Regions from separate parts of the Alteromonas sp. Cnat3-28 genome, predicted to be linked through region 2. Evidence: predicted binding sites of a transcription regulator. Region 2 holds the regulator's gene; each other region holds the start of a gene.
What was found. Region 2 encodes MetJ, which represses methionine synthesis genes. Its sites were predicted from a motif close to TAGACGTCTAGACGTCTA; they were not measured.

Region 1: a site for MetJ is predicted at 2,238-2,255, ahead of metA (homoserine O-succinyltransferase). Genes of this name have one in related genera too.
Region 3: a site for MetJ is predicted at 1,454-1,471, ahead of metK (methionine adenosyltransferase). Genes of this name have one in related genera too.

What each region holds. Positions count from the first base shown of each region.
Region 1 is NZ_JAKREY010000004.1:145,031-155,276, forward strand. Features, by position in the region: gene MHM87_RS06045 (ParA family protein) at 1-392, shown strand, start outside; gene MHM87_RS06050 (chemotaxis protein CheW) at 400-1,206, shown strand; gene MHM87_RS06055 (chemotaxis protein CheW) at 1,224-1,715, shown strand; gene MHM87_RS06060 (DUF2802 domain-containing protein) at 1,775-2,209, shown strand; gene metA (homoserine O-succinyltransferase) at 2,320-3,258, shown strand; gene MHM87_RS06070 (homocysteine S-methyltransferase family protein) at 3,262-4,329, shown strand; gene metH (methionine synthase) at 4,339-6,963, shown strand; gene MHM87_RS06080 (DUF938 domain-containing protein) at 6,987-7,577, shown strand; gene MHM87_RS06085 (pyrimidine/purine nucleoside phosphorylase) at 7,612-7,896, shown strand; gene MHM87_RS06090 (methyl-accepting chemotaxis protein) at 8,385-10,246, shown strand, end outside.
Region 2 is NZ_JAKREY010000007.1:100,180-110,425, reverse strand. Features, by position in the region: gene hslU (HslU--HslV peptidase ATPase subunit) at 303-1,631, opposite strand; gene hslV (ATP-dependent protease subunit HslV) at 1,714-2,238, opposite strand; gene MHM87_RS09315 (cbb3-type cytochrome oxidase assembly protein) at 2,651-3,241, opposite strand; gene priA (primosomal protein N') at 3,373-5,562, opposite strand; gene rpmE (50S ribosomal protein L31) at 5,974-6,186, shown strand; gene MHM87_RS09300 (hypothetical protein) at 6,392-6,709, opposite strand; gene MHM87_RS09295 (malic enzyme-like NAD(P)-binding protein) at 7,402-8,637, shown strand; gene metJ (met regulon transcriptional regulator MetJ) at 8,801-9,133, opposite strand; gene metF (methylenetetrahydrofolate reductase) at 9,295-10,182, shown strand.
Region 3 is NZ_JAKREY010000026.1:3,683-13,928, reverse strand. Features, by position in the region: gene metK (methionine adenosyltransferase) at 238-1,383, opposite strand; gene tkt (transketolase) at 1,811-3,802, shown strand; gene epd (erythrose-4-phosphate dehydrogenase) at 3,821-4,831, shown strand; gene MHM87_RS18225 (phosphoglycerate kinase) at 4,948-6,123, shown strand; gene MHM87_RS18220 (fructose bisphosphate aldolase) at 6,425-7,324, shown strand; gene MHM87_RS18215 (hypothetical protein) at 7,547-7,861, shown strand; gene MHM87_RS18210 (efflux RND transporter periplasmic adaptor subunit) at 8,057-9,142, shown strand; gene MHM87_RS18205 (efflux RND transporter permease subunit) at 9,152-10,246, shown strand, end outside.

The DNA of each region.
Region 1 (10,246 bases), on a different contig from region 2:
TTGCTATCATCGATTGCCCTCCAGTGCTAGGGGTGCTGATGGTTAACGCTCTTGCAGCGTGTGACAAGGTTATCGTGCCTACCCAAACAGAATATCTGGCGCTTAAAGGGCTAGACAGAATGATTCGTACCATGGAAATTATGGGACGTTCGTTGGACAAATCCTTTGATACTGTGATTATTCCAACTATGTTTGATAAGCGCACTAACGCGGCGCTTGCATCGCGAAAGCGCTTAATGAATGACTATGGTGAGCGCGTGTGGGAAGGGGTTATTCCCGTCGACACGCACTTCAGGGATGCAAGTTTAGTACAGCTTCCCATTTCCGCAGCGTACCCCAAAACACGAGGTGTGTCTGCGTACGAGAAACTATTAGCGGTATTGGAGAAATAACGAGAACATGAGCAAGCAATCGCCTTTTGCCCGTGAAGAAGTGATGGAGGCATACCTTGATAGCCTCCTCAAAGAGCCAGAAGCACCGGAAGATGTGACTGCGCGCACGGCAAAATTGCTCGAGCAGGCTTCTCAGCAGATGGCTGAAACGGCACTTGCTTCTACCGCCAATGAAAGTGAGCCGCAATCGAATGAACAAGAAGCGATAGCGGAAAAGGTTACATCGTTAATTGAAACGCAAAAAGCAGAGACAATTGAAGATGAACAGCAACAGTCTCACGCAGAAACTTTAGTAGAAAATGAACAAGAAGCTGCGTTAAACCGCGCTGAAAAAACAAAAGTTCCACTAAAGGATACTCTCGGTTTTCGCTTTCAGGCGCTATTCTTTGAGGTTGCAGGGTTAACACTTGCGGTGCCTTTGACGTCGCTAGGTGGGATCCACCAAATTGAGAAGATTGGCCCTTTATTTGGAAAACCTGATTGGTTTATGGGTGTAATGTTGCACAGAGAGTCTAAACTAAGTGTTGTTGACTCTGCAAAATGGGTAATGCCAGAAAAATATGACGAAAACCTCGCACAATCGCTTAACTACCGATATCTTATAATGTTAGGGGAAAGTGCGTGGGGTCTGGCTAGTGAAAAGCTAGTCAATACGGTCAATTTGACTACCGATGATGTTAAATGGCGCGAGTCCACAGGTAAGCGTCCCTGGTTAGCAGGGATGGTTAAAGAAAAAATGTGCGCGTTAATTGACGTTGAAGAATTAATATCTATGCTTAACAAAGGCTTAGGCAGTAACGACCAGACGCCATAGTATTGGGAGCCAGGTTCATGAGCGACGAAAGAATAAATAATAACGCCACCGACAGCAACGACGAAGTCCTTCAATGGGTAACGTATCGCTTAGGTGAAGAAACTTACGGTATCAACGTGATGCAAGTTCAAGAGGTCTTGCGTTATACCGAAATAGCCCCTGTACCCGGTGCACCTGACTATGTACTTGGTATTATCAATCTGCGTGGTAACGTAGTAACGGTTATTGATACACGTGCTCGTTTCGGATTACCGCCAACAGAAATTACTGACAATACCCGTATCGTTATTATTGAGTCTGACGAGCAGGTGGTTGGTATTCTGGTGGATAGTGTCGCTGAGGTGGTTTACTTGAAATCTTCAGAGATTGACAGTGCCCCTAACGTAGGTACTGAAGAGAGTGCTAAGTTTATCCAAGGTGTAAGTAACCGCGACGGCGAACTGCTTATTCTTGTAGATCTTAATAAATTGTTAAGCGACGAAGAGTGGGATGAGCTTAGCAACATCTAAATAAATGAATAGGCGGTATTGATTATAATACTGCCTACATTTCCCCAAGGGTTATGTCCATGGATTGGCAGCTTGCTGCACCTACCTTATTAGAGCTCATACTGTGTATTCTTGTAGTTATACTCATTGCCGCGATGGGTGTGCTGTATTCACACATTAAGCAGTTGCGTTCTGCATTAAGCGAAAGCGAACATGCTAACGCAGAGGCTATTGCCCGCACTGAAGCCCTTGCTAAAAATGCAAATAATCAACAAACTGAGGCGCAAGCACGCACCTTGGTGATCACTCGACACCTTCAAGAGTTAGACGAAAAGCAAACTGATATTGAAAACCAGCTTCGAGAACTCAAGCTTCAAGATCCTTCCCTACGCCTATATCAGCGTGCGGCGGACTTAGTCAAGCAAGGCGCTAGCATTGATGAAATTATTGAAGCCTGCGACATTCCTCGTGCCGAAGCTGAGATGTTGGTAATGGTGCATAAACAAAATAATTAGTATTTTTGAGCATCAGAGAAAAAACGTTTAGACGTCTAGACGTAAAGATGTTGACATATCGCCAGTTATAGACACAATACAGATATTGTAATTTATCACTGGAGCCCTCTATGCCAATTCGTATTCCTGAGCAGTTACCCGCGCAGAATGTACTACTAGGTGAAAACATTTTTACCATGGACATGGACAGGGCTGCCAATCAGGATATTCGTCCTCTTGAAGTCGGTATTCTTAATTTAATGCCGAACAAGATAGAAACAGAGGTACAGTTACTTCGCCTGTTATCGAACACGCCACTGCAAATAAACGTGGATTTAATTCGAATTGATAATCAAGCGCCGAAGAATACCCCGCAATCGCACATGGATGCTTTCTATCACGACTTTTCAGCGGTAGCGAATAAGAAATACGATGGCCTCATTGTCACCGGTGCGCCTCTCGCGCTTATCGATTACGAGGAAGTAAAGTACTGGGAAACCATGACCACCATATTGGAGTGGGCGCAGCGTCACGTGAACTCAACCCTTTACTTATGTTGGGCTGCTCACGCCGCCATGTATCACTTTTACGGCATTACACGAGAGCTTAGAGACGAAAAGTTTTCAGGTGTCTTTAAACATAAAGTGAATGACCCGAACAATGAGCTATTAAGAGGCTTTGATCCTTCTTTTTACGCACCACATTCCCGTTATGGGCATATTAACACCTCGTTGTATAACAGCGTCGATGGACTTAGTGTTGTTGCAGAGTCTGACGATGTAGGCGCTTATATTGTGGCGTCAGAAGATAAGCGCATGGTATTTGTAACGGGTCACCCGGAATACGATCCAGATACACTTAAAGACGAGTATTTTCGAGATATTGCCGCGGGACAAACGCCAGTAATTCCAAAAAACTATTTTGAAGGGGATGATCCAGCCAAGTCTCCTATTGTACAGTGGCGCTCACACGGCAGCCTATTGTTTACAAACTGGCTGAATTATTATGTCTATCAGACCACGCCTTACGATTTAAGTCAGCTTGCTGAAAAGTCACAGCCAAAGAGGTAGCACGTGAGCCAAAGACCAAATTCTAGCGCGCAAGCAACGCTTACAGAAGCCGCTAAAAAGCGCATCCTTATATTAGATGGCGCCATGGGCACCATGATCCAGCGCCATAAGTTAGAAGAAGAAGATTATCGCGGAACACAGTTTGCCAACTGGCACTGTGATGTAAAGGGTAATAACGATTTGTTGGTTCTTACCCAGCCCGATATCATCTATCAAATTCACTGTGATTACTTTGAAGCTGGCGCGGACATTATTGAAACGAATACGTTTAATGCTACGACTATCGCTATGGCCGATTACGATATGCAGGCTCAATCCCGTGATATTAATTTAGCTGCAGCTAAATTGGCGCGTAAAGCTGCCGATGAGTTCACAGCAAAGACACCCGACAAACCCCGTTTCGTGGCAGGTGTACTTGGCCCAACAAATCGCACTGCTTCAATTTCGCCTGACGTTAACGACCCAGGCAAACGCAATGTTACTTTTGACGAACTCGTGGAAGCGTATAGCGAGTCTACCGAAGCGCTCATTGAAGGCGGTGCAGATTTAATCATGCTGGAAACCATCTTCGATACACTTAATGCGAAAGCGGCAGCCTATGCGGTAGAGTCGGTTTTTGAAAAGCTAGGTATATCGCTGCCCGTTATGGTGTCTGGCACGATTACCGATGCCTCAGGGCGCACGCTGTCTGGTCAAACCGCGGAAGCGTTTTATTATTCCATGCGACACATCAGTCCATTCTCATTCGGCTTAAACTGTGCTCTTGGGCCAGACTTACTGCGCCAATACGTGGATGAAGTGGCTACTGTTAGTGAGTGCTTAATTTCAGCGCACCCTAACGCTGGTTTACCCAACGAGTTTGGTGAATACGACATGGAAGGCCCTGAAATGGCCGAGCACATCAAAGAATGGGCGCAGTCAGGGCTAGTGAATGTCGTAGGTGGCTGCTGCGGCAGTACGCCAGAACACATTCGCGATATTGCTAACGCGGTCAATGGAATTGCGCCAAGAAAAGTGCCACAGTTCGAACCCAAAATGCGTTTGTCAGGCCTAGAGCCGTTTGTACACTAGGAGGGCATTATGAGCGCAGAATTTTCTACATTTATTAATATCGGTGAGCGTACCAACGTAACAGGCTCCGCTCGTTTTAAACGACTTATTCTTGAAGGTGATTATGAAACTGCACTTGATGTCGCAAGGCAGCAAGTAGAGAACGGCGCGCAGATCATCGATATCAATATGGATGAGGCCATGCTTGATTCTAAGCAGGCCATGATCACCTTTTTGAACCTAATCGCCTCTGAGCCTGATATTAGCCGCGTACCTATTATGATCGATTCGTCTAAATGGGATGTTATCGAAGCAGGACTTAAGTGTGTACAGGGCAAAGCGATTGTTAACTCTATCAGCTTAAAAGAAGGGGAAGCGCTCTTCTTAAACCAAGCCAAGCTAATAAAGCGCTATGGTGCAGCAACCGTAGTGATGGCGTTTGACGAAACTGGTCAGGCTGACACGCAGGCTCGAAAAGTAGAAATTTGTCAGCGTAGCTACAAGCTGCTGACAGAAGAAGTCGGCTTTCCACCTGAAGATATTATTTTTGACCCTAACATTTTCGCAGTAGCGACGGGTATTGAAGAGCACGATAACTACGCGGTTGATTTTATTGAAGCTACCCGTGAGATTCGTAAAACCTGCCCGTACTCTCATATTTCCGGCGGTCTTTCTAATATTTCATTCTCGTTCAGAGGTAACAACCCAGTACGTGAAGCTATGCACTCGGTATTCCTATATCACGCTATTCGAGCGGGTATGGATATGGCTATTGTGAATGCAGGTCAGCTAGAGGTATATGACGAAATACCGGCTGAACTTCGAGATGCGGTTGAAGACGTGATTTTAAACCGCAGAAGTGATGCCACTGAACGCTTACTCGATATTGCACCGAACTATCAAGGCGATGGAAAGGCTGCCGCAAAAGAAGATTTATCCTGGCGCGAGCAAGAGGTTAATAAGCGCTTAGAGCATGCCCTAGTTAAAGGGATCACCGACTACATCATTGATGACACCGAAGAAGCGCGCCAGCAAGCTGAGCGTCCATTACACGTTATTGAAGGGCCGTTAATGGACGGCATGAACGTGGTGGGAGATTTGTTCGGCGAAGGTAAAATGTTCCTTCCTCAGGTAGTAAAGTCGGCACGTGTAATGAAAAAAGCGGTAGCCCATTTACAGCCATACATTGAAGAAGAAAAGTCAGACGACGCGAAAAGTAACGGCAAAATTCTATTAGCCACGGTAAAGGGCGATGTTCACGATATCGGCAAAAATATTGTTGGCGTGGTACTTCAGTGTAATAACTTTGAAGTGATTGATCTTGGCGTAATGGTGCCAGCGGCGACAATCTTACAAACCGCTAAAGATGAAAACGTTGATATGATAGGCCTGTCGGGCCTTATTACACCTTCACTAGATGAAATGGTTCACGTTGCCAAAGAAATGGAGCGTCAGGGCTTTGATATCCCGCTGCTTATTGGCGGGGCGACTACGTCTAAAGCGCACACTGCGGTAAAAATTGAACAAAACTACCATGCGCCTGTAGCCTATGTTCCAAATGCTAGTAGAGCAGTAGGCGTATGTCAGCGCCTTCTAAACAAAACGTCCCGCGATATTTACGCGCAGGAATTGGCAAAAGAATACGATACGGTACGTGAACAGCACGCCCGCAAAAAGCCGCGCAGCAAGCCGGTGACGTTAGCTCAAGCCAGAGAAAACGCTTTTAAGCCAGATTTTACGACTTTGCCAGTAAAACCTGCGAGCCTGGGTGTAACACCGGTAACCGCCGATTTGGCTACGCTGCGCAACTACATTGATTGGACGCCATTTTTCTTAACCTGGTCTTTGGCAGGCAAGTACCCACGTATACTTGAAGATGAGGTGGTGGGAGAGCAGGCACAGTCACTGTTTAACGACGCCAACGCCATGCTGGATAAAATTATCGAAGAGAACAGCCTTCAGGCGAAAGGCGTTATCGGCTTGTTTCCTGCCAATCGCGTTAATGACGATGTTGAAATTTATACCGATGAGTCGAGAAACCAGATTCAAGGTGTTGCCCATCACTTGCGTCAGCAAACCCTAAAAGACAAATTCGCTAATTATTGTTTAGCAGACTTTGTAGCTGAAAAGTCGAGTGGCATAAATGATTATGTGGGCGCTTTTGCCGTCACCGGCGGTATAGGTGAAGACGAGCTTGCTGATAGCTATATTCAGACTGGCGATGACTACAACGGCATTATGGTTAAAGCGGTGGCAGACAGGCTTGCCGAAGCGTTTGCGGAATATCTGCACGAGCAAGTGCGTAAGCATTACTGGGGTTACGCCGCTGACGAATCACTAAGTAACGAAGAACTTATTCGCGAAAAATACCAAGGCATTCGACCGGCACCAGGCTACGCCGCGTGTCCCGAGCATACTGAAAAGCAGCTTATTTGGGATTTATTGTCAGCAGAGCAGCATACAGGTATGAAGCTTACGGAAAGTTACGCCATGTGGCCGGGGGCGTCAGTATCGGGTTGGTATTTTGCTCACCCTGATGCCAAATACTTTGCTGTCGCCAAAATTCAAGCCGACCAAGTAGAAGATTACGCCACACGTAAAGGCTGGACCCTAGAAGAGGCTGAAAAGTGGTTGGGTCCAAACTTAAGTGATTAATGCTGATTAGGCAGGTAACGTGTATGCAAATCGAAAAGCCTTTTAGTCAGGCTTGTGAGAACAACAAGCGCGCCATTTTGAGCGTGCTTGAACGTAAATTTGCCAATTGCCGACAAGTATTAGAGATAGGGAGTGGAACAGGTCAGCACGCCGTATTTTTGGCTGAGCATTTGCCCCATCTTATTTGGCACACAAGCGACCAACCACACTATCACGAAGGCATTGCCGCGTGGCTGAGTGATTCAAATACGCGGAATGTGAAACCTCCCATTGCATTCACCGTTGGGCAAGATGACTTTCCCAACCTCGACATAGACGGCATTTTTACGGCAAACACCGCGCATATCATGCAAAAAGAAGAGGCGAAGCTACTCATGGAATCAGTAGCGTTGCACTTACCCATAGGGGGCGTTTTCTGTCAGTATGGCCCTTTTACACATAGTGGTAAGTTTACTTCTGAAAGTAACCAAGCCTTCCATACTTCGCTTTTAGCGCGTGGTTATGGTGGCTACCGCGATATCAATGAGCTTACTGCTTGGGCAGGCGAGCTAAGCTTGCAAGAAATAATCGACATGCCCGCCAATAACCATATGCTTATTTGGCAAAAACGCTAGAAAAGCATCTCTTGCATCAATGAAAGGAGTAATTATGAGCTTTAAAGTAAACCATTATTTCGACAATAAAGTGAGCTCGATTGGGTTTGAATCTGCAAACGGCCCCTGTACCTCGGGCGTGATGTCGCCGGGTGAATATACATTTTCTACATCACAAAAAGAGCTAATGAAAGTGGTTGAAGGTGAGCTAGTTGTGAAGCTTCCGGGAAGTGACGAATGGCAATCTTTTGCTACAGGCACCAGCTTTAATGTACCCGCCGATGCTTCTTTTGACGTAAAAGTGTCTACGCCTACCGCTTATCTTTGCTTTTACAGCTAATTCTTAAAAGCGTTTAATTCACTCTGTATTTAAACTTTCGTAGAATTGACTTTCAGAGGTTGTAAAATTTCTCTGTATATCTCAAAGTATTAGAAGTGCAAGCGAGCTCGGCTCACTTGCGCTTTTATACTAATAAAACTAAACCTGAAATGTGAGCGAATTATCAGGGCCTGTTGACCTTTGATGTACGAATTTTGGTCTAAATGGAAGCCTTTTAATCGCGAAACAGTCCTGCAAGCCTAGTGGGCTAAGTTAAAGGGCTGTGACAAAGAGTAAAAGGCTTCCATAACGACCCCTTCGGGCAGCGCCTTTGTGCCATCTATACTGCGTTGAATGTTTTCGACTTAGAACCACGAAACCGTCAAACATCCGCCTTGTCTAGATGGCACAAAGACCGCTGCAAAAACGTACAACAAAGGTCAACAGGCCCTAGTGCTGGAATACACTTTTCACACGTTGTGGCGTTTAGTAAACAATGAGAAGTACAAATGAAATCCATATCACTCCAAAAAAAGTTCATGCTTATCGTTGGCGGTAGCATAGCTTTGATGTTACTCATTACGGCGTTTTTCTTAGTCAATACCGTTGCAGATAACACCCGCAGTCGCGTAGAAAAAGAGCTTAAATCCTTAGTTGCACGTGAGGCTAATGACGTTGAAGGCTTCTTCGCAACCTATGGCGGCGTTGCTAGAGCATTCCTAAGTAGTCCTTTTCTACAAGATTTTTTTACGCGCCATAACACGCGAGGGGCGCCCGAAAGCCAACTGACTCAATCCAAAGATATCTATGCCACATTTGAGGGCATCAGCAGTCAAGATCCCATTATTAAATCGGCGTTCTTTGGTTCAGCTAAGACGGGTGAATACTTCTATGAAGAGGGCCGAGTCGGCGTCGACACTTCGGGTCCTGATGCTGGCAATCCTAACGCCGGTTACTTTGCAACTAAGCGTCCGTGGTTTACTACTGCCGTTGAAAAAGGAAAGCTATACGTAACGCCTCCTGCTGTCGATTCCCAAGATGGAAGCGTATCTGCAGTAGTACAAACCCCGATATACAAAAATGGAGCGTTACTAGGCGTTGGCGGTGTCGATATTCTTATTAGCACGGTGGGTAAGGTCATAGATGCCATTCGTTATGAAGAACAAGGCACGGCGTTTTTACTCGATGAAAACCAAAACATTGTTTACTTTCCAAAACAGAGCAAAGCGTTGCCACTAAGCTCCTCTATTCGCAACTTTGACAGCGTGTTTGATAGCACTGAAGGGTTTGGCAAGTTGGCAAGTAATATAGCGGCTAATGAATCTGGTATTGTGCACGTAACCTGGAAGGAGGAAGACTATGTTGCGGTTTTTGAGCACGCTCAGTTAACTAACCCACAAATGAATTGGTCGCTGGGCATTCTTATCCCTGCAAGCATCATTGATAGCCCTATAAATAATGCAATTACTACGGCAATTATCGTCGCCTTTGTGATTATTGGATTAATAGCGCTTATTACTTATTTTGCGAGTGCTAAAGTCACTCAACCTTTGGTCGAAATGCGCAACGCAATGGCGGAAATAGCGCATGGCGACGGCGACTTAACCAAGCGTCTGGAAGTTAAGAGTAACGACGAAATCGGTGCGCTTGCCATAGAGTTTAATACCTTTACCGATAAACTAAGATCATTGCTAAAAGATGCTGCCGCTAACACTAAGGCTGTTTCTGATGCAGCGGATCACCTTCGAGATGTGAGTCACGCGACTAGCAAGGAAATTAACCAAGAGCGTAGTCAGGTGGACAATGTGTCTACGGCAGTCACGCAGATGGCTGCTACCGTCGTTGAAATTTCAAAAAATGCGGCACAGTCCAGTGACGCTGCGACTAAAGCAGATGAATTGGTACAAGCCGGCAGTGAGCAAGTGCAAGATGCCATGAGGGAAATTCGCGCGCTGGCTGACGCCATCAGTCAGGGTGTTGAAGTTGTGGGCGGATTGAGCAAAGAGTCAGATAGCATCGGTGCTGTAGTCGATGTAATTAACAGCATAGCTGAACAAACTAATTTACTGGCATTAAACGCAGCCATTGAAGCGGCGAGAGCCGGTGAACAGGGGCGCGGCTTTGCCGTTGTTGCAGATGAAGTTCGCTCATTAGCAAGTCGTACACAAGAATCGACGACTGATATACGAAAAATGGTAGAGCGATTGCAGGCGATGTCTGAGCAGACCAACAGTGTTATGCAGGAAGGACAATCCCGTTCTCAATCTGGTGTCGATAAAACAGAGAAAGTGGTCGAAACGCTTAAAGACATTACCCAGTCTATAGGTTTGGTTCACGAGCAAAGTACTCACATAGCACTTGCGACCGAGCA
Region 2 (10,246 bases):
TAAACAACGTTGTCTTTTTAGTTTATACTATCTATGTAAAGTCTGATCAACAAAAATTTAACAAGAAATTTTACACGCTACGTCGTTTTTAATTGAGGCTTTTAGAAGTTGATATGCCGAAAAATTTTGCAGGAGGGCAACGTTAAAATGTCATATAGCAATATTAAGACAAGATTTTTGAATGAAAAATAAAAAGCCCAGAGCATATCTCTGGGCTTAAATACTCTATTTTCAAAAGCTCACTGGGTCATGTTACACCCGATAAGCTTTTTAGCTGAGCTATTCGCTATCTCAAAACTGCATTATAAAATAAAGCGCGACAGATCTTCGTTATCTACCAAGGTTTCTAAGTGGCTGTTAACGTAGTCTGCATCAATCACGAATGACTCACCGCTCTTTTCAGAGGCGTCAAACGAGATGTCTTCCATAAGGCGCTCTAGCACGGTGTGCAAACGGCGGGCCCCAATATTTTCAGTGCGCTCATTCACCTGCCATGCCGCTTCGGCTATACGCTGAATACCAGAATCGTCGAAACTAATATCCACGCCTTCCGTCTTCATTAGCGCAATGTACTGGTGAGTTAATGACGCATTCGGCTCCGTAAGAATGCGCTTGAAGTCACCTACTTTAAGGGCAGATAGCTCAACGCGAATCGGAAGACGACCCTGGAGCTCAGGAATAAGGTCCGACGGCTTGCTCATTTGGAATGCGCCCGAAGCGATAAACAAGATATGGTCGGTTTTAACCATGCCGTGTTTTGTCGATACCGTTGAACCTTCCACAAGTGGAAGCAGGTCACGCTGAACACCTTCGCGAGATACATCAGCCGATGAGTTACCTTCGCGCTTACAAATTTTGTCAATTTCATCGATAAACACAATACCGTGCTGTTCTACCGACTCAATGGCTTTTTCCTTCAAATCTTCTTGATTCACAAGGCGTGCCGCCTCTTCTTCAATAAGTAGTTTGAACGCTTCTTTAATTTTCAGCTTCTTCTTTTTCTTTTGAGAACCCGACAAGTTCTGGAACATGCCCTGAAGCTGATTGGTCATTTCTTCCATACCTGGAGGCGCCATAATTTCTACGCCCATCTGCGGAAGTGCTACGTCAATTTCGATCTCTTTGTCGTCTAAGTCTCCTTGACGAAGCTTTTTGCGAAATGCTTGGCGCGTACCGCGATCTTCAACATTTTCCTTATTACCCCACGCATCTTCTGGTGGAGGCAGCAAAACGTCTAAAATACGCTCTTCCGCTGCTTCTTCTGCGCGGAATTTAACCTTTTTCATTTCATTTTCTTTCGTCATCTTCACTGCAATATCAGCAAGATCGCGAATGATGGTCTCAACTTCTTTACCTACATAGCCCACTTCAGTGAACTTAGTCGCTTCAACTTTAATGAACGGCGCGTTAGCAAGTTTTGCTAAACGGCGGGCTATTTCAGTTTTACCCACACCCGTAGGGCCAATCATCAAAATATTTTTTGGCGTAACTTCTTGGCGCAGCTCAGGTTCAAGCTGCATACGACGCCAGCGATTTCGAAGTGCAATAGATACAGCGCGCTTGGCATCTTGTTGACCGATAATATGACGGTCTAACTCGTGAACAATTTCTCTTGGTGTCATTTCAGACATGAATAAACCCTTTTCTAACAGCGCTTGCTGTACTCAAATTCATACGAGCGACAGCAAGCCAATAACAGCACTCAGCTGTTACTTAGTAATCTAGTACATCAACCGTTTGGCTATGGTTAGTGAACACGCAAATATCACCCGCTATGGTCAACGCTTTTTCGGCAATTTCTTTTGCGCTTAGCTCAGTATTTTCTAATAGTGCCGTAGCTGCAGCTTGTGCGTAGTTACCACCAGAGCCAATCGCGATAAGATCTTGTTCTGGCTGCACCACATCACCGTTACCGGTAATGATAAACGATGCGGTTTCGTCTGCTACGGCAAGCAATGCCTCTAGTTTGCGAAGCGCCCTGTCAGTCCGCCAGTCTTTGGCGAGCTCTACTGCCGCTTTGGTCAAATGGCCTTGGTGTGCTTCTAGCTTTGCTTCAAAGCGCTCAAACAGCGTAAATGCGTCGGCCGTGCCACCAGCAAAGCCCGCTAAAATCTTGTCGTGGTATAAACGGCGCACTTTGCGCGCATTACCTTTCATTACGGTATTGCCCAGTGATACCTGTCCGTCACCGGCCATTACCACTTGATTCCCACGTCGTACAGATACAATCGTTGTCACGTTAATTCCCCGTTTAGCTGGGCGCTGCTGCGTTTTTCGTCTAGCAAAGGCAGCAGCGTTCAAATTCAATATCAAATAAGTGGGGGGAGGCTTTTTAATTTCAAGGGTAAGACAAAAGAATGTGCGCTCAGAGCTGCCTACTATACGGGCTTAGCGCATAAGGTGCTTATTGAATACACCATTTATTGAGTGCATACTCTCGCCAACACACCCATCCTTTATTCGGTAAGCGTTTGTGCTCACTTTGATTTAAGCATAATCGCCCATCTGACAAGGTACCGCTCTCTTTTAACAACAGTGAGTGTCGACAGTGTTTAGAGTCGCTGCCTTTTTCATAAGCAAATTTTCTTTCTGTTTCTTGTTTGTCGGACGCTAAGTGAAACGTGTAGGGCAATGCCTTATCAATAAACTGCTACAAATTCCAGTACCAAATTTGGCATGTGGCAATGTTCACTTTACGCAGACTATGCTTGGCTTTTTCTGCATCACGCTTAGACTCGTAAGGACCCAGAATAACGCGGAACCAATCGCCGTTGCTGCCAGTGCTGTGTCTGATAAGCGCCTCTAAACCTTGGAATGCAATTTTGGCTTTCATCTCTTCAGCCTGCGCGCGGGTTCTAAACGAGGCGCACTGCATTAAATAGCGTTTGTCAGATTTTTCTTGCTCTTTGACCTCAACTTCTACTTCATATCCTGGAAGGGTCTTAATGTACTCCCATTCTTCTTCAGGAAGCTCAGGTAACGTCTCTTCTGTAGGAGCCACAGGTCGTGAAGCTTGTGTATCCACGTCGTCTTCTACATTGTCTTTTATTGACCACAAAAATGCACCAAAGCCAATCACCAATGCGAATACGCCAACAAGGCGCACAATAGGAAGCTTTCCAGAAACCGGGGCGTTAGATTGCGCATTTGATTGCGCGCTTCTGGCTGGTTTTCTACCTTTACCAGCCGGCTTCTTTTTTTGAGGAGAGCGTCCACGAGAGACATAATCGCGTTGAGCCATAGTCGGCAATATTCCTACTTGTTATCGTTGTTTGTATGCGTAAGAAAACGTCATATACCAAATCTTTATGAAGCAGCAGCTTTCCTGCACTTCAATCCTGCGGAAATTTTAACGTATTGCTACCCAACAAGCTAACTGAAATCGGTAGGATCAATATCTATCGACCACCTTACCTTCATTGCCTGTGGCAACGCCTGTAAAAATGGCAGCGCCAAACGCAGCGCATTGTGAAGCGGCGCACGCTTTTCATGGCTACATATCAGCATAAACCGGAACCTGCCTTGCCGCTTTTCAATTAGACAAGGAAACGGGCCATTTAGCTCAATGGCATGCTGCTGGAGAAATACTTGCTTGCTGTCTTGTAAAAAACGATAGGCCAAACTGCTGTCGGTCGCTTCTGCGCGAATGACAAACTGGCTAATAAAAGGGGGCAGCCCCGCCGCTTTACGCTCCATTAAAGCGTGTCTGGCGAAATGCCCATAGCCATTGTGCACTAAATCTTGTAGCAAAGGGTGATGGGGATTGTGAGTTTGCAGCCACATTTCACCGGGTTTACTGGCGCGCCCTGCTCTTCCAGCAAGCTGAGTTACAAGCTGAGCGAGCTTTTCTGGTGCTCTAAAATCGGCACTAAAAAGTGCGCCATCGCAATCTAGCACCGCCACTAAGGTTACATGAGGGAAATGGTGACCTTTTGACAGTATCTGAGTACCTACCAGAAGCTGGTACTCTTGGCGGTTTATTGCATCCAGTGTTTGGTGCAGTTTGTCTTTGCCCCGCACGGTATCGCTGTCTATTCGTACCTGTTTAACACCGGGAAATAAACTTGCAAGCCCTTGCTCGACTTGCTCGGTCCCCGTACCCGCCGTAACTAATTCATTGTGATGGCACGCTTCGCAGTTTGATGGCATTGAGCGCATGCCGCCGCAGTGATGACACTGTAAGCGGTTCTGCGCTTTATGCACCGTATACGGGCGGTCACAACGCTTACACATGACGGTTTCGCCGCAGTGATGGCAAAGCAGCGCTGGCGCATAGCCTCTGCGATTCACAAACACCAATACCTGATTTCCCGCGTTGATATGCTGGCGCATTATCGTTAGCAAGCCTTGCGAAATACCGTAGTGAATGGGTTGGTCACGCGCGTCCAACACATGCTGATGCGTGCTTTTCGCCCCTCCCGCTCGCTTAGTTAACTGCAAATGGGCATAGCGACCGCTTAGCGCATTATTAAGTGTTTCGAGTGCGGGCGTGGCGCTGCCTAATAAAAGAGGAATATTGTGCTGCTTAGCCCGCATAGCTGCCAAGTCACGGGCGTGGTAGCGAAGTCCATCTTGTTGTTTAAAAGACTCGTCGTGCTCTTCATCCACAATCAGCATGCCGGGGTTGTGCAGCGGGGTGAAAATAGCCGAGCGAGTACCGATGATTATCCCAAGTTCACCTGCTTTTGATCGCTGCCACACCTGTAGCCGTTCTTTATCAGAAAGCTGAGAGTGTAAAACGCCCACTGCAATACCAAAGCGCTTTTCAAAGCGTGACACTGTTTGCGGCGTCAGCCCGATTTCTGGCACAAGTATAAGCACTTGTTTTCCGTCGCACAGTAAGGGTTCGATGGCTTGAAGGTACACTTCCGTTTTACCGCTACCGGTAACCCCTTCAAGCAAACTTACAGCGAAATTGCCCTGCTGACGATTAAGTGCGGCAATGGCAACCGACTGCTCAGTATCTGGAATTGGCTTTTCAGACACCGATAACGAGGCAAGCCAACTGCCTGACTTAAATTCAGGCGCGACTTCTTCAATGCTTATCAATGACTTTTCGACAAGTGCTTTGACCGCAGGTGCGCCATACTGCTTGCGCGCTTGGGATGCTAATAAGGCACCACCGGCCAGTGCAGTAAAACACGCTTGCTGTTTAGGCGCCCGCGATAACGTGTCTGCAGTCGTTTGTTTACCTTTTTCGGTAAGCATTAGCATGTCTTGGGGTGTTGGCGCTGCTGACTCGCCTTTGCGCAATAAAACAGGCAGCATGGCGTGCAGGACCTCACCTGGCGCATGATGATAATACTGCCACAACCACTGAGCCATTTTCAGCAACACATTGTCAATAATTGGGGTATCGTCTAGAACTGACTCAATGGCTTTTAGCTTGTTGGCATTGTCAATTTCGCTTTCAGCTTTATGTAGCGTTTCAACGACAACGCCCACGAGTTTGCGCGGGCCAAAAGGCACAACCACTCTAACACCCGCACTAAGTGCGTTATCGTGGGTATACGTGAAAAGTTGGCGCAGTGGCACTGGCACGGCAACTTGGATAAAGGCCATTGCGAACGTTCTACCTTGTTTGATGACTTTTGCCGCGCACAATGCGCATACTAAATGTCATATATTGAAACTACTCATATCGAGACTATTCTTTTAGCCACACGTTACAGCAATTTTTGCAGTTAACAGTACATCTTAGTATTAGCGTGTATTGGCCGAGCCTTGAAAGCCAAATATTTAAACATACTTTGCTGTTAAGCATAAAAGGAATGTTTTTTGTTTAGCTGTCGTGCCTAACAGTTATACAAAAACCATACAAAAACCGCTTGATCAAGCCCCTGCCATCCTTTATTATGCGCCGCTCTTTTGCGATAGGCTGTTCTTTGAACGACTTATCATTTGAATTAAATAACGTATGGTGTGCGACTTCGGGTTGTATAGCGATACGGCCTTATTATGTGAGGTAACCCAATGAAACAAGATATCCACCCAAAATACGAAGAAATCACAGCAACTTGCTCATGTGGTAACGTAATGAACATTCGCTCTACGCTTGGTAAAGACATCAACCTAGACGTATGTTCTTCATGTCACCCATTCTACACTGGTAAGCAACGTAACGTTGACACTGGTGGTCGTGTTGATCGCTTCAAGAAGCGTTTCGGTGCATTGGGCAAAAAGTAAGCCTGATATCGAGTTCGAAAAAAGCGCCTTTATGGCGCTTTTTTATTGCTTAAAATTCACGCTTCACTCAAACAAGGTGTGCCAAACTGCGCGTTACCGCCGTTATCCTACGTCAGGCCAGTACCTAGCCAGTGTAACAAGCCCTGCAACTCGCGTTTCTGAAAACGTTTTTAGCTTAATTTACAACATCCAGCGTAACCTGAACTCAGTGAAGGTTTTTAACATTAGATAAATGCCTATCCCAATTGCCGCCACTCACTTTCTTACACTCTTCTTCGCTATCAAAATAAATACCAACGGGTACTGACTTAATTGACGCCAAAGCAATATTCACTTGGTTTATGAAGTCTATATCCCAACCATTAGTTAACGCCCGCTGCTTCTCCTGCTCAGTATTAAACACGGCAATCACTTGCGGCGCTCTCCAATGTCCTACGTGAGTTAGCCAAACAAATCCATTATTGTTAGATTTTACGCTTTCGCACACATCGGTTAGCACGGTTATTAGTTTTCTTTCTGTCATATCCTCGCCTTCAGCGCGAATTTTGAGTGGGCTTTCACAGAATTTTATCAGAAATATTGGATGGAGAATTAACGAGGTGTCTCCCTGCGTTCTATTTTCCTGATTTGGGTTTCTGTCCAATGCATTTATGAGAACGTAGATCCCTTTGATAGCTTTGTTTTTATCCTCCACACAATAGACCTACAGAATGTTATGACAAGTCAAAATAAATAGCATGAATGGCAATTATAGCTCCATTTTACTGGTCTAATTAGTATGCCTAACCTACATTGGTATATGAGAATTCTGATCAGATATGTACACAGTGATTAGCTGTGTTAGAGTTGCGATCGGCACTTTGATAGTGAGCATTAATTCTGTGAATAATGCATTACTTTCAAGACTTGTGGCGCTTTTGGGTACATAAACTTGAGGCTTGTATCCATTAAGGTATGTGAACAAAATCAGTAACGGTTAACGCCTAGTCTGCTTTTTCCACATGCCACCTTAGGGCGTATTGATAATTGCTGTAAAACAAAGATCAGCAAGCCCTAGTGCTAACAACTATTTATAATCACTTTTGTCATTACTTGGTTGTAACGCGCTTACGTTTATCTACCTATAACTATAACTATAACTATAACGACAATAAAATAGCTACAGAGCGTGAACGAAAACACCGATGAACCCTACATCTAAGGATACCTTTTTACATGTCAGATTTTAGACAACGCGCACTCGACTATCACGCCAAACCCACGCCTGGAAAAATCCGCGTAGAGTTATCTAAACCAGCCGACAGCGTCGATGACCTTGCTCTTGCCTATAGCCCAGGCGTTGCCGAGCCGGTCAGAGAAATTGCCGAAGATGCAGATAACGCCTATAAGTACACAGGTAAAGGAAACTTGGTTGCCGTTATCAGTAACGGAACCGCGATTTTAGGGTTGGGTAACCTAGGCCCACTGGCATCGAAACCTGTTATGGAAGGTAAAGCCCTTCTGTTTAAACGCTTTGCTGGCCTGGATGCCATTGACATTGAAGTGAAGCATCGTACAACCGAAGAGTTCATTAATACAGTAGCGAATATCGCTGACACATTTGGCGGCATTAACTTAGAAGACATTAAAGCGCCTGAATGCTTTGAGATTGAACAAGAGCTAATTAAGCGCTGTAAAATTCCGGTATTTCATGATGATCAGCACGGTACCGCTATTGTAACTGCAGCGGGCATGCTTAATGCTCTGGAAATTCAAGGTAAAAGCATAGAGAGCGCTAAAATCGTGTGTATGGGTGCCGGTGCAGCAGCGGTCGCTTGTATGGAACTGCTTATAAAGTGTGGTGCCCAGCGTGAGCGTATTTATATGCTAGACAGAAAAGGCGTTATCCATACTCGTCGCGAAGACTTAACTGAGCACAAAAAGCTATTTGCTAACAATACTGACAAGCGTACGCTTGAAGACGTAATGGAAGGTGCGGATATTTTTGTTGGTGTGTCAGGACCGGATGTTTTACCACCAGAAACACTGGCCTTGATGGCTGAAAACCCAATTGTATTTGCATGTTCTAACCCAGACCCTGAGATAAAGCCTGAACTTGCTCACGAAGTACGTAAAGATCTTATTATGGCTACCGGACGCTCGGACTACCCTAACCAGGTTAACAACGTACTGTGTTTCCCGTTTATTTTCCGTGGCGCACTAGATGTTCGTGCAACGGCCATTAACGATGAAATGAAAGTAGCGGCAGTAGAAGCCCTTCGTGCTATCACGAAGGAGCCTGTACCAGAAGAAGTACTAGCTGCCAGTAAGAGTACTAGTCTGACATTTGGTAAGGAGTACATTATTCCTAAACCTATGGACCCGCGTTTATGCGAGCGTATTGCTACCGCCGTATCTAAGGCTGCGATTGAATCTGGCGTTGCACGCGTGCCTGAAAGCCCAGAAGAATAAAATTCTGGCGCATTAGGCAAAAAAATGGAGGGGCTAGTGCTCAACCTTTATTTGCTAAAAAGTGCGCTTAGAGAATACAAGTACATAAAAAACGGCGCCGTGTTGTAGGTTATCAACTAGCAATAACTTACAACAAAGCGCCGTTTCTCTTTAATACCAAATATCAGTCGTCTTCCGACACATCGTTTTCGAAGCTTGGATCAATACCCATTTCTTCCATAATGCGTCTTGCTTCAGCCGGTACGCGATTAGGATTGTCTTTGCGCAGGTCATCATCGTTAGGCAATGGTTGACCGGTAAACGCATGTAAAAATGCTTCACACAACAGTTCTGAATTAGTGGCGTGACGCAGATTATTGATTTGGCGGCGAGTACGCTCATCAGTAAGCGCCTTAAGCACATTAATAGGTATAGAGACAGTGACTTTCTTTACCTGTTCGCTCTTCTTGCCATGCTCTGCGTAGGGGTGAATATATTTACCGTTCCATTCTGCCATTGTACTAACTCGGTCTACTCTTTTTTATGTTATGAAGAGAAATTCTAAACAAGTTCACGAAAAGGTCAATTGAGCAGTGTAAACCTCTTGACGTCTAGACATATATTCTTTAATTTAGACGTCTAAACGTCTATAAGAATACATTTTTGAGAGAAAAAGCCATGGTTTCTTACGCACAAGGTATCGATGCATTAAACCAGTCCCTGTCGGAACTGCGTGATATTGATGTATCTTTTGAATTCTTTCCGCCTAAAACGGAAGCCATGGAACAGACCCTGTGGAAGTCAGTTGAACGTCTAGCGCCACTAAAGCCAAGCTACATGTCGGTAACCTACGGCGCGAATAGCGGTGAGCGTGACAGAACCCACGACGTTGTAAAACGCATTCAGCAGCAAACCGGTGTCGCGGCGGTTCCTCACTTGACCTGTGTTGATGCTAGCCGTGATGAGCTTAAGCAAATTGCAAAAGACTACTGGGACTCAGGTATTCGCCGTATTGTTGCGCTTCGTGGCGATTTACCGCCAGGAGTAGAAAAGACAGAGATGTATGCCTCTGATCTTGTTGCCTTGCTAAAAGACGTTGCCGATTTTGATATTTCTGTTGCTGCCTATCCAGAGAAGCACCCTGAAGCACCAAATGCGCAGTTTGATTTACTAAACCTTAAGCGCAAAGCAGAAGCAGGTGCCACAGAAGCGATAACCCAGTTCTTTTTCGATACGAGTGTGTACCTTCGATTTAGAGACCGTGCAGCCGCAGCGGGTGTCGACTTAGATATCGTTCCGGGTATTTTGCCGGTAACCAACTACCAAACACTGGTGAAATTTGCGGGGTTCACAAATGTTCATGTGCCGGGATGGTTACACAAAATGTTCGACGGCCTTGATGCCGACGACCAAGCCACACGTAACCTAATAGGTGCTAACATCGCCATGGATCAGGTAAAGGTATTGGCTAAAGAAGGGGTAAAACACTTCCATTTCTATACGTTGAACCGCAGTGAATTAAGCTACGCCATCTGTCACATGCTAGGTGTGCGCTCAGGCACTTAATACATACAACAATCAGGATCGTGCTTGCGTTTTTTAACGAAGCACTCCACAAAAGGCGCAGTCA
Region 3 (10,246 bases), on a different contig from region 2:
AAGAGCCCAAGTTGTTGTTATCATGGCTTGTAAACAACCAGAAACTACAAGCGATAGTGTGTTCGTTATTTAAGCATAGCTGCAAAAAATAGATGATGAAAATATTCTTTGCTGTTTTTTATTTGTTTCGTTGATTTTGCGAGCCAAATAAAAACGCCGCTAGTTTATACAAACACTTTTTTGCAAAGCGTTATAAAAACTGAGCGGCGTATTTAAAAGCGTTATTGGGTTATCGAATTAAATCGATGCTTTTAACGCTTCTGCTTTATCTGTTGCTTCCCATGGGAATTCGTCACGACCAAAGTGACCGTACGCAGCCGTTGGGCGATAAATAGGGCGCTCAAGGTCTAGCATTTGAATAAGTCCATACGGGCGTAGGTCGAAGTGTTCACGGACCAGTGCTACTAACGTTTTCTCATCTACCACACCTGTACCGAAGGTATCGATGCTGATAGACGTTGGCTCTGCCACACCAATTGCATAAGACACTTGGATTTCACAGCGCTTAGCAAGACCTGCTGCAACAATGTTCTTAGCAACGTAACGACCCGCGTATGCTGCACTGCGGTCTACTTTTGATGGATCTTTACCAGAGAACGCGCCACCACCGTGACGGGCCATACCACCGTAAGTATCAACAATGATTTTACGACCTGTTAAGCCACAGTCGCCCATTGGACCACCGATAACGAATCGTCCCGTTGGGTTAATGTGAAAGCGTGTATTTCCATCAATCCATTCACTAGGCAGCACTGGCTTAATAATTTCTTCCATTACCGCTTCGCGAACTGTTTCAGTGCTTACTGAATCACAGTGCTGGGTTGAAAGCACAACCGCGTCGATGCCAACAGGCTTGTCGTTTTCATATTTGAAAGTAATTTGGCTTTTAGCATCTGGGCGTAACCAGTCTAGCTTACCAGATTTACGCACTTCGGCTTGTTTTTGAACAAGGCGGTGAGAGTACGTGATTGGCGCAGGCATTAGTACGTCAGTTTCGTCGCTAGCGTAGCCAAACATTAGACCTTGGTCACCAGCACCTTGTTCTTCAAGGCTTGCGCGATCAACACCTTGATTGATGTCAGGTGACTGTTTGCCAATAGCATTTAATACCGCACATGAATCAGCGTCGAAGCCCATATCTGAGTGCGTGTAGCCAATTTCTTTAACTGTTTTTCGGGTAAGCTCTTCAATATCTACCCATGCAGAGGTAGTTACTTCACCACCCACCAAAACCATACCGGTTTTTACATACGTTTCGCAGGCCACCCGAGCGCGAGGATCTTGTTCTAAAATAGCGTCAAGAACCGCATCTGAGATCTGATCAGCAATTTTGTCCGGATGTCCTTCAGACACTGACTCGGATGTGAATAAATGCGTGGCCATAAATGCTCCGTAAGCGTTAAATTATCAAAATAGTCGTATATTGTACTAAAACAAGTTATAAATACCAGTCTTTACTTCTAGACGTCTAAAAGTCTCTTCGTTACGAATAGTTGACACAACCCGATCACTAATGGGGTTATCCAGGACGAAATTGGTAAAGCGAATGATGTACTAGTAAAACCAGACGTTAGATATAACCGTTTTTGATGTATTGGGAATACGTGATGGATAAGGTATAGACCATTTTTTACTAAGACTTTCACTATTGGCAATCAAAACCCATTGAACTGTAAGGTGGCATAGGTAAGAATAACGCCACATTCATTCGTATAAAGAAGTAGAGCGAACGCCTTACCTCTACGCTCGTCTAGCTTGCCTAGCCCGCTAAGATACGAAACAAAAGATACAAAATAAATCAGGAGACAACATGCCCTCTCGTCGTGAACTCGCCAATGCAATCCGTGCATTAAGCATGGATGCCGTTCAACAAGCTAAATCTGGTCACCCAGGTGCCCCAATGGGGATGGCTGATATCGCACAGGTACTATGGGGTGATTTCTTATCACACAACCCTGCAAACCCATCTTGGGCTAACCGCGATCGCTTTGTGCTTTCAAATGGTCACGGCTCGATGCTGTTGTACTCTCTTCTTCACCTTTCGGGCTACGAACTGCCAATAGAAGAATTAAAGAACTTCCGCCAATTGCATTCAAAAACGCCAGGCCATCCTGAGTACGGTTATGCGCCAGGTGTTGAAACGACCACTGGCCCACTAGGCCAAGGTATCAGTAATGCTGTGGGTATGGCGCTTGCCGAGAAAGTGCTAGCGGCACAATTCAACAAAGATGGTCACAATATTGTTGACCACCACACCTACGCATTCTTAGGCGATGGCTGCTTGATGGAAGGTATCTCACACGAGACATGTTCACTAGCCGGCACACTAGGCCTTGGTAAGCTTATCGCGTTTTGGGATGACAACGGCATTTCAATTGATGGCGAAGTAGAAGGCTGGTTCACTGACGATACACCAGCACGCTTTAAGAGCTACGGTTGGGAAGTGATCGATGGCGTTGACGGTCACGATGCAGAGCAAGTAAAAGCCGCTATTGAAAAGGCGCAAGCGAACACCGCGCAGCCTACGCTTATTTGTTGTAAAACCACTATTGGCTTCGGCTCGCCTAATAAAGAAGGTACCGAGTCTTGTCACGGTGCACCACTAGGTGAAGATGAAATTGTAGCCACTCGCGAAAAGCTTGGCTGGAGCCATGGCGCGTTCGAAATTCCAGACGATATTTACGCGGGTTGGGATGCTAAAGAGAAAGGTTCAAACGCGGAGAGCGCGTGGAATGACGCTTTCGCGGCATACGAAGCCGCTTACCCAGAGCTTGCGGCAGAGTTCAAACGCCGCGTAAATGGCGAGTTGCCAGCAGATTTCAGCGAAAAAGCAGATGCAATTATTGCTGAGCTTCAAGCTAACCCACAAAATATTGCTTCACGTAAAGCGTCGCAAAATGCACTAAACGCATTTGGTCCACTACTTCCTGAGCTATTAGGCGGCTCTGCTGACCTTGCTGGTTCTAACCTTACTATTTGGGAAGGCAGCAAAGGCGTTGAAGCGAACGATGCGTCAGGTAACTACATTTATTACGGTGTACGTGAGTTTGGTATGTCTGCCATGATGAATGGTATTGCCCTTCACGGTGGCTTTAAGGCATACGGTGCAACCTTCCTAATGTTCATGGAATATGCACGCAATGCGGTACGTATGGCAGCGCTAATGAAGCAGCCTGCAATTTTCGTTTACACCCACGATTCAATTGGTCTAGGTGAAGACGGCCCAACACACCAGCCAGTAGAGCAGGTGGTTGCGCTACGTGCAACGCCTAATCTTGATAACTGGCGTCCTTGTGATCAGGTTGAGTCTGCTGTGTCGTGGAAGTCTGCTATTGAGCGCACTGACGGCCCAACAACACTAATCTTCACACGCCAAGGCTTAGCACAGCAAGAAAGAACGGCTCAACAAGTTGCAGATATCGCTAAAGGCGGTTACGTACTTAAAGACTGTGAAGGTACGCCAGAGCTTATTCTTATTGGTACCGGTTCTGAGGTTCAGCTAGCCGTTGAAGCAGCAGCGAAACTGACCGAGCAAGGCAAAGCCGTTCGCGTAGTGTCTATGCCATCAACTGACGTATTTGACCGACAGTCTGCTGACTACCGTGAAAGTGTACTACCTTCTAGCGTAGTTAAACGCGTAGCGGTTGAAGCCTTGTCTAAAGATAGCTGGTACAAGTACGTTGGCTTTAATGGTGCTATCGTAGGCATGGACACCTTTGGTGAATCTGCACCTGCGGGCGACCTGTTCAAGCACTTCAACATTACCACTGACGCTGTAGTAGAGGCTGCACTGTCTCTGTAAGAGGTAATAGATAAGCCTATGGTAAATATTGCCATAAATGGGTTTGGTCGTATTGGTCGTAACGTGTTGCGCGCGCTGTATGAAAGTGGGCGCAACAACGAATTTAACGTGGTGGCCATTAACGACATTGCTAAACCCGAAGGCATAGCACATTTACTTAAATACGACACCGCCCACGGGCGGTTCCGTTTTGATGTGGCCTTAGAAAATAACACGCTTAATGTCGCAGGTGACGATATTACGCTGCTTGCGGTAAACGATATTAAAGACCTACCCTGGAAAGACTTAGGCGTTGATATTGTGCTTGAGTGTACGGGCAAGTTTGATGACAGAGCATCGGGGCAAGCACATTTAGATGCAGGCGCTGGCAAAGTGCTTTTCTCGTCACCCGGGTCACCAGATTTAGACAATACGGTCATTTTCGGAACCAACGAAGACACGTTGACCAGTGAACAAAAATTAGTCTCCAACGGCTCTTGCACCACAAACTGCATTGTTCCTGTTATCCAAGCGCTAGACGCTGCGTTCGGTGTTGAAAGTGGTACGATCACAACCATTCACGCGTCTATGCACGACCAGCAAGTTATCGACGCCTATCACGAAGATTTGCGCAGAACCCGTGCTGCAAGTCAGTCGATTATTCCCGTTGATACCCGACTTGCTGCCGGTATAGAGCGCATTCTGCCTAAGTTTGCGGGAAAATTCGAAGCCATTGCGGTTCGAGTGCCAACTATCAATGTTACTGCCATGGATTTGAGTGTAACGCTTCAATCTAAGGTAACGATTGAGCAAGTGAACCAAGCCCTTCGCAATGCAAAAGCGGGGCGTTTACAGGGCATTTTGGACTACACCGAAGAGCCTTTGGTGTCGGTAGATTTCAATCACGACCCTCACTCGTGTATTGTAGATGGCACACAAACAAGAGTCAGTCACAAACAACTGGTTAAAACACTAGTATGGTGTGACAACGAATGGGGTTTTGCAAACCGTATGCTCGATACCGCAAAAGTGATGTTCGACGCAAAATAAAGCATTGATGCTGCCAAGGGTTGGTAGCACCAGCCCGCGCAGCTTTCACAGTTAATTTGAGCGTGTCTTACCTTCAAAACACGCTCTACTGAATTTAAATTAACATAGGAAAGACGATGGCAATTCCAAGCATGAGCGATATGGCCCTAAAAGGTCAGCGCGTATTAATTAGACAAGATTTAAACGTGCCGGTAAAAGACGGCAAAGTAACTTCTGATGCGCGTATCAAAGCATCAATCCCTACGATTAAAGCAGCCCTAGACGCAGGTGCGGCAGTTATGGTGATGTCTCACCTTGGTCGCCCTACTGAAGGCGAGCCTGCTGATGAGTTCTCCCTTCAACCTGTTGTTGATTACCTTAACGACGCCCTAGATGTGCCGGTAAAGCTAGTAAAAGATTACCTAGACGGTGTTGAGCTTAGCGAAGGTGAGCTCGTCATTCTTGAAAACGTTCGCTTCAATAATGGCGAAAAGAAAGACGACGAGACACTGGCAAAACAGTACGCAGCACTTTGCGATATCTTTGTTATGGATGCGTTCGGTACTGCTCACCGCGCACAAGCGTCTACTCATGGCGTTGCTAAGTTTGCACCAAAAGCCTGTGCTGGCCCATTACTTGCTGCAGAATTAGACGCACTTGGCAAAGCGCTAGACAACCCTAAACGTCCAATGGTTGCTATTGTGGGTGGCTCTAAAGTATCTACCAAGTTGACCGTGTTAAAAACATTGGCTGAAAAAGTTGATCAGCTGATTGTTGGTGGCGGTATTGCCAACACTTTCATTGCTGCTCAAGGCCATAATGTGGGTAAGTCACTAGTAGAGATGGACCTTACCGAGCAAGCCACGCAGCTTATGAATGAAGCGCAGGCGAATGGCGGTAATATTCCAGTACCTACAGATGTGGTCGTGGGCAAAGCGTTTGATGAGAATACCGAAGCGACGCTAAAAGTAGTCAGTGACGTTGCCGACGACGATATGATTTTTGATATTGGTCCAGATTCTTCAAAGGCGTTAGAGGACATTATCAAGAACGCGGGAACCATTGTATGGAATGGCCCTGTAGGCGTATTTGAATTTGAACAGTTCAGTGCTGGAACAAAAGCGCTGTCTGAAGCGATTGCGGCAAGCGACGCATTCTCAATCGCAGGTGGTGGTGATACACTAGCAGCAGTTGATAAATACGGGATTGCCGATAAGGTCTCTTATATTTCAACAGGTGGTGGCGCGTTCCTAGAATTCTTGGAAGGCAAAACACTACCAGCGGTAGCAGTACTAGAAGAAAAAAATAAATAAGCCTGGGCGCTGCATGTAAACGCAGCGTTTTAAAGCTCTAGATAGCTGAGGCCTAGTACAAACGTTACCCCATAAGTGTCACGCTCAGTAACAGCATTTTTGAGCGTGACCTTTTAATCGGAAACGATTACACCTGCGAAACAGTGAAGTACGCAGGCATAAATACCAACTTTATTACAGATGTGTTTACTTAAGGTGCTGGCATGCTGCGTCTGAGACAAACAGATCTTTAATAGAATTGGTATAACAATAAACCCTACACCTGTCTATTAAGGCAGTAATATACAAAAGGAGTGTTGCAATGGCATCACAAGCTCAGCAGGCAATGCTGGATAAACTGAAGACGCAAACCGGTTTTATTGCAGCGTTAGATCAAAGCGGCGGTAGTACCCCTAAAGCGTTGCGCTTATACGGCATCGAAGAGTCAGAGTATAGCTCAGACGAAGAGATGTTTAATCTTGTTCACGAAATGCGTACACGCATTATCACCAGCACCCCTTTTAGCGGCGAGCGCGTTCTTGGCGCAATCTTGTTTGAAAACACCCTTGATAGAGAAATTGAAGGCATGTCTTCTGCACACTACCTGTGGCAGAAGAAGCGCGTAATTCCGTTCCTAAAGGTAGATAAAGGATTAGCTGAAGAAAGCAATGGCGTGCAGGTAATGAAGCCAATGCCAGGTCTTGATGCACTGCTAGCTAAAGCGGTGGCGCAAGATGTATTCGGCACTAAAATGCGCAGTGTTGTTAAGCTTGCGAATCACCAAGGTATTAAAGACGTTGTTGCTCAGCAATTTGAAGTGGGTAAGCAAATTTTAGCTGCGGGCCTTGTTCCAATCATTGAGCCAGAAGTGGATATTCACAGTCCACAAAAAGCGGAAGCAGAAGCATTACTTAAGCTAGAGATTTTGACCCAGCTTAATCTGCTAAACGAAGGTCAGGAAGTCATGCTTAAGCTTACGCTTCCGACAGAAGCAAACTTCTATAAAGAGCTTGTTGACCATCCTCGCGTACTCAAAGTAGTGGCGCTATCTGGTGGCTATAGTCGCGAGGAAGCAAACGCGAAGCTGGCAGAAAACCAAGGTATGATCGCGAGTTTCTCTCGCGCACTGACAGAAGGCGTATCTGCACAGCAAACTCAAGAAGAGTTTGAAGCAACGCTTGATACTGCAATTGAAGGTATCTACCAAGCGTCTAAAGCTTAATTCTCTCCTTTTAAATTGATTGTAAAGAGCGCCTAATGGCGCTCTTTTTCGTTGTGCGGTTTTATCACTTCTTATTCCATTTCGCTTTTGTCGATTCTGAAAACGTGCAATCGCTTATTGCCTGCGTTTACTAGCAAGAATGTTTCTTGTAAAAGCGTAATCGCCTGTGTAGCATAACGCCTCAATTTTCCTTATATAATTGAATTTCTGGAATAATCATCGGTGAATAATCATCAGTACATGAAGCAGTACACCATATACGCATTAATTGCGTTGTTGTTTACTTGCTTATCTGGACTTAAACAGGATTACAAGCCGATCACGTTCAAGCATCATTTTGATGCTTCTATCTCAGAATATTCATTTGAATTTGATACTGAGGAAAGTGCGCCGGAAGAGCCCGTCCCGCCACAAAATGTTGTGCTGGATTACATTACGGACTCCTTCACGGATACCGCAAAACCACGTCCGCGTGGGCTTTTCAAAACATCCCTTAACTACGCAACGCCGTTAACCCGAGCGCCGCCTATTGCTTAGTTTTTTAGGTTTAGCGGTTATTGGCTACCTAAAAAACACGTTAATTCGATATTCCTAACAACGCGCCAGCGCTTTGCTGGATGTTTTTGCGTGCTTAATTATCAGCGGTGAACCTATTTGCTGAAAGCGCGCTAGTGGCATGCTGTCTTTTTATAAGGCATGTCACGATTAGCCTTTTTATTACGAATTTACATTATGAGCAAAAAAGCACTTCTTGCAGTAAGCATTGTTTCCGCACTTTTAGGTGGTTGTGGACATGAAGAACATGCTGCGCATCACGAAAAACTTCAATTCAACGTTACTCATCCTATCGTACAAGACACAACGCTGGTAAAAGAGTACGTCAGTCAGATACGTGCCATTCAACATATTGAAGTTAGAGCTATGGAAAAAGGCTATCTTCAATCGACCTTTGTTGATGAGGGACAAACGGTAGAACGTGGCCAGCCCATGTTCAAAATAATGCCGAACGTATATGAAGCTGAACTACACCGCGCTGAAGCCGAGGCTAAATCGGTAGAGATGGAGTACAAAAATACAAAGTCGCTTGTTGAACAAAACATTGTTTCTCCTAACGAACTTGCCGTCATAGAAGCACAGCTTCAAAAAGCTCAGGCTGAAGTTGAACTGGCAAAGACTCACTTAGCATTCACAGATATCAAAGCGCCGTTCACAGGCAAAATGGACCGACTGGAAGCTCGAACGGGAAGTTTGCTTGATGAGGGCGAACTGCTCACCACATTGTCTGATATCAGCACAATGTGGGTGTATTTCAATGTGCCTGAATCAGAGTATTTAAAGTACGCGCAGAACAGCGCATCAAATGATCAAACGTCAGTGCGATTAAAGCTTGCCGATGGCAGTATTTACGCGCATCAAGGCGTGATAGATGCCATTGAAGCTGATTTTGATAATCATACCGGTACCATTGAAATGCGTGCGTCTTTCCCTAACCCAGACCAACTGCTAAGACATGGGCAAACCGGTAATGTCATGGTGGATATTGCCTATCCGGATGCTTTAGTTATTCCTCAGAAAGCCACATTCGAAATTCTCGATCAAAGCTTTGTATATGTGCTGGATAGCGAGAACAAGTTAGCAACCCGCCACATTAACATCGCTGCAGAACTCCCTAACATCTATCTGGTTTCAGACGGACTAGCGCCGGACGACACTATTTTGATTGAAGGACTGCGAAGAGTTTCGAACGGCGATGAGATAGAGCCTGAACTTATTTCAGCCAGCGACACATTAGCTGAACTGTCACTGCACGCAGAATAAGGGGGCGCTATGTTTGGAGTTTTTATTAAACGTCCAGTGATGGCCATCATGCTATCGCTGATGATTATATTTTTGGGCGTGTTGTCGGTGTTTAGCCTACCCACGTCACAGTTTCCAGATATTGCTCCGCCGCGAGTGCTTATTTCTCTGGCATATCCCGGTTCGAGCGCTGATGTATTGGTGAAGTCATCGCTGGTTACCATTGAGCGTTCAATCAACGGTGTGCCGGGCATGAAGTACATCGTGTCTGATGCGACCAGCGCGGGTGAAGCCACCATTCAAGTTATCTTCGATTTAGATGTAGATCCGAATCAGGCGCTCATTAATGTGAAAACGCGGCTTGACCAGATCATGAACCGGCTGCCCCAGCTCGTGCAGTTAGAAGGGGTGGTACTAGAGCGGGTTCAGCCTAGCATGTTGATGTACATAAACGTTTATAGCACGGACGAAACGGCTGATGAAAAGTTTCTGTACAACTATTCCAATATCAACCTTATCCCAGAGATACAGCGGGTAAACGGTATTGCCAGTGCAAAAATATTGGGAAGTCGCCAGTACGCCATGCGAATTTGGTTAAAGCCTGATCGCATGCGTGCTTACAATGTTTCTGTAGATGAGATCATGGAATCGATAGACGAGCAAAGCTTGATTGGACGCCCTGGACGACTTGGCAGAAGCTCAGGCATTACTGCTCAGTCCAAAGAATACGTGCTTATTTACGAAGGACGTTACGACGAGCCTGAAGAATATAAAAATATCATTATTCGCGCCGATTCCGACGGTCGCTTGCTCAAATTAGGTGATATTGCCGATGTTGAGTTAAGTAGTGAATTTTTCGATATTTATTCAAACAAAGACGGATATCCTTCCGCTGCCATAGTACTTAAGCAGAACTACGGAAGCAGTGCCAACGAGGTTATTTCTCAGGTGAAAGCCACTATGGCTGAACTAGAAAAAACGTTTCCAGAAGGCATGAAGTACGAAATCAACTACGATGTTTCCAAGTTTCTAGATGCCTCTATTGAACAAGTGCTGCATACCTTGTTTGAAGCCTTTATTTTGGTTTCCTTGGTGGTGTTCATCTTTCTGGGTGACTGGCGCTCC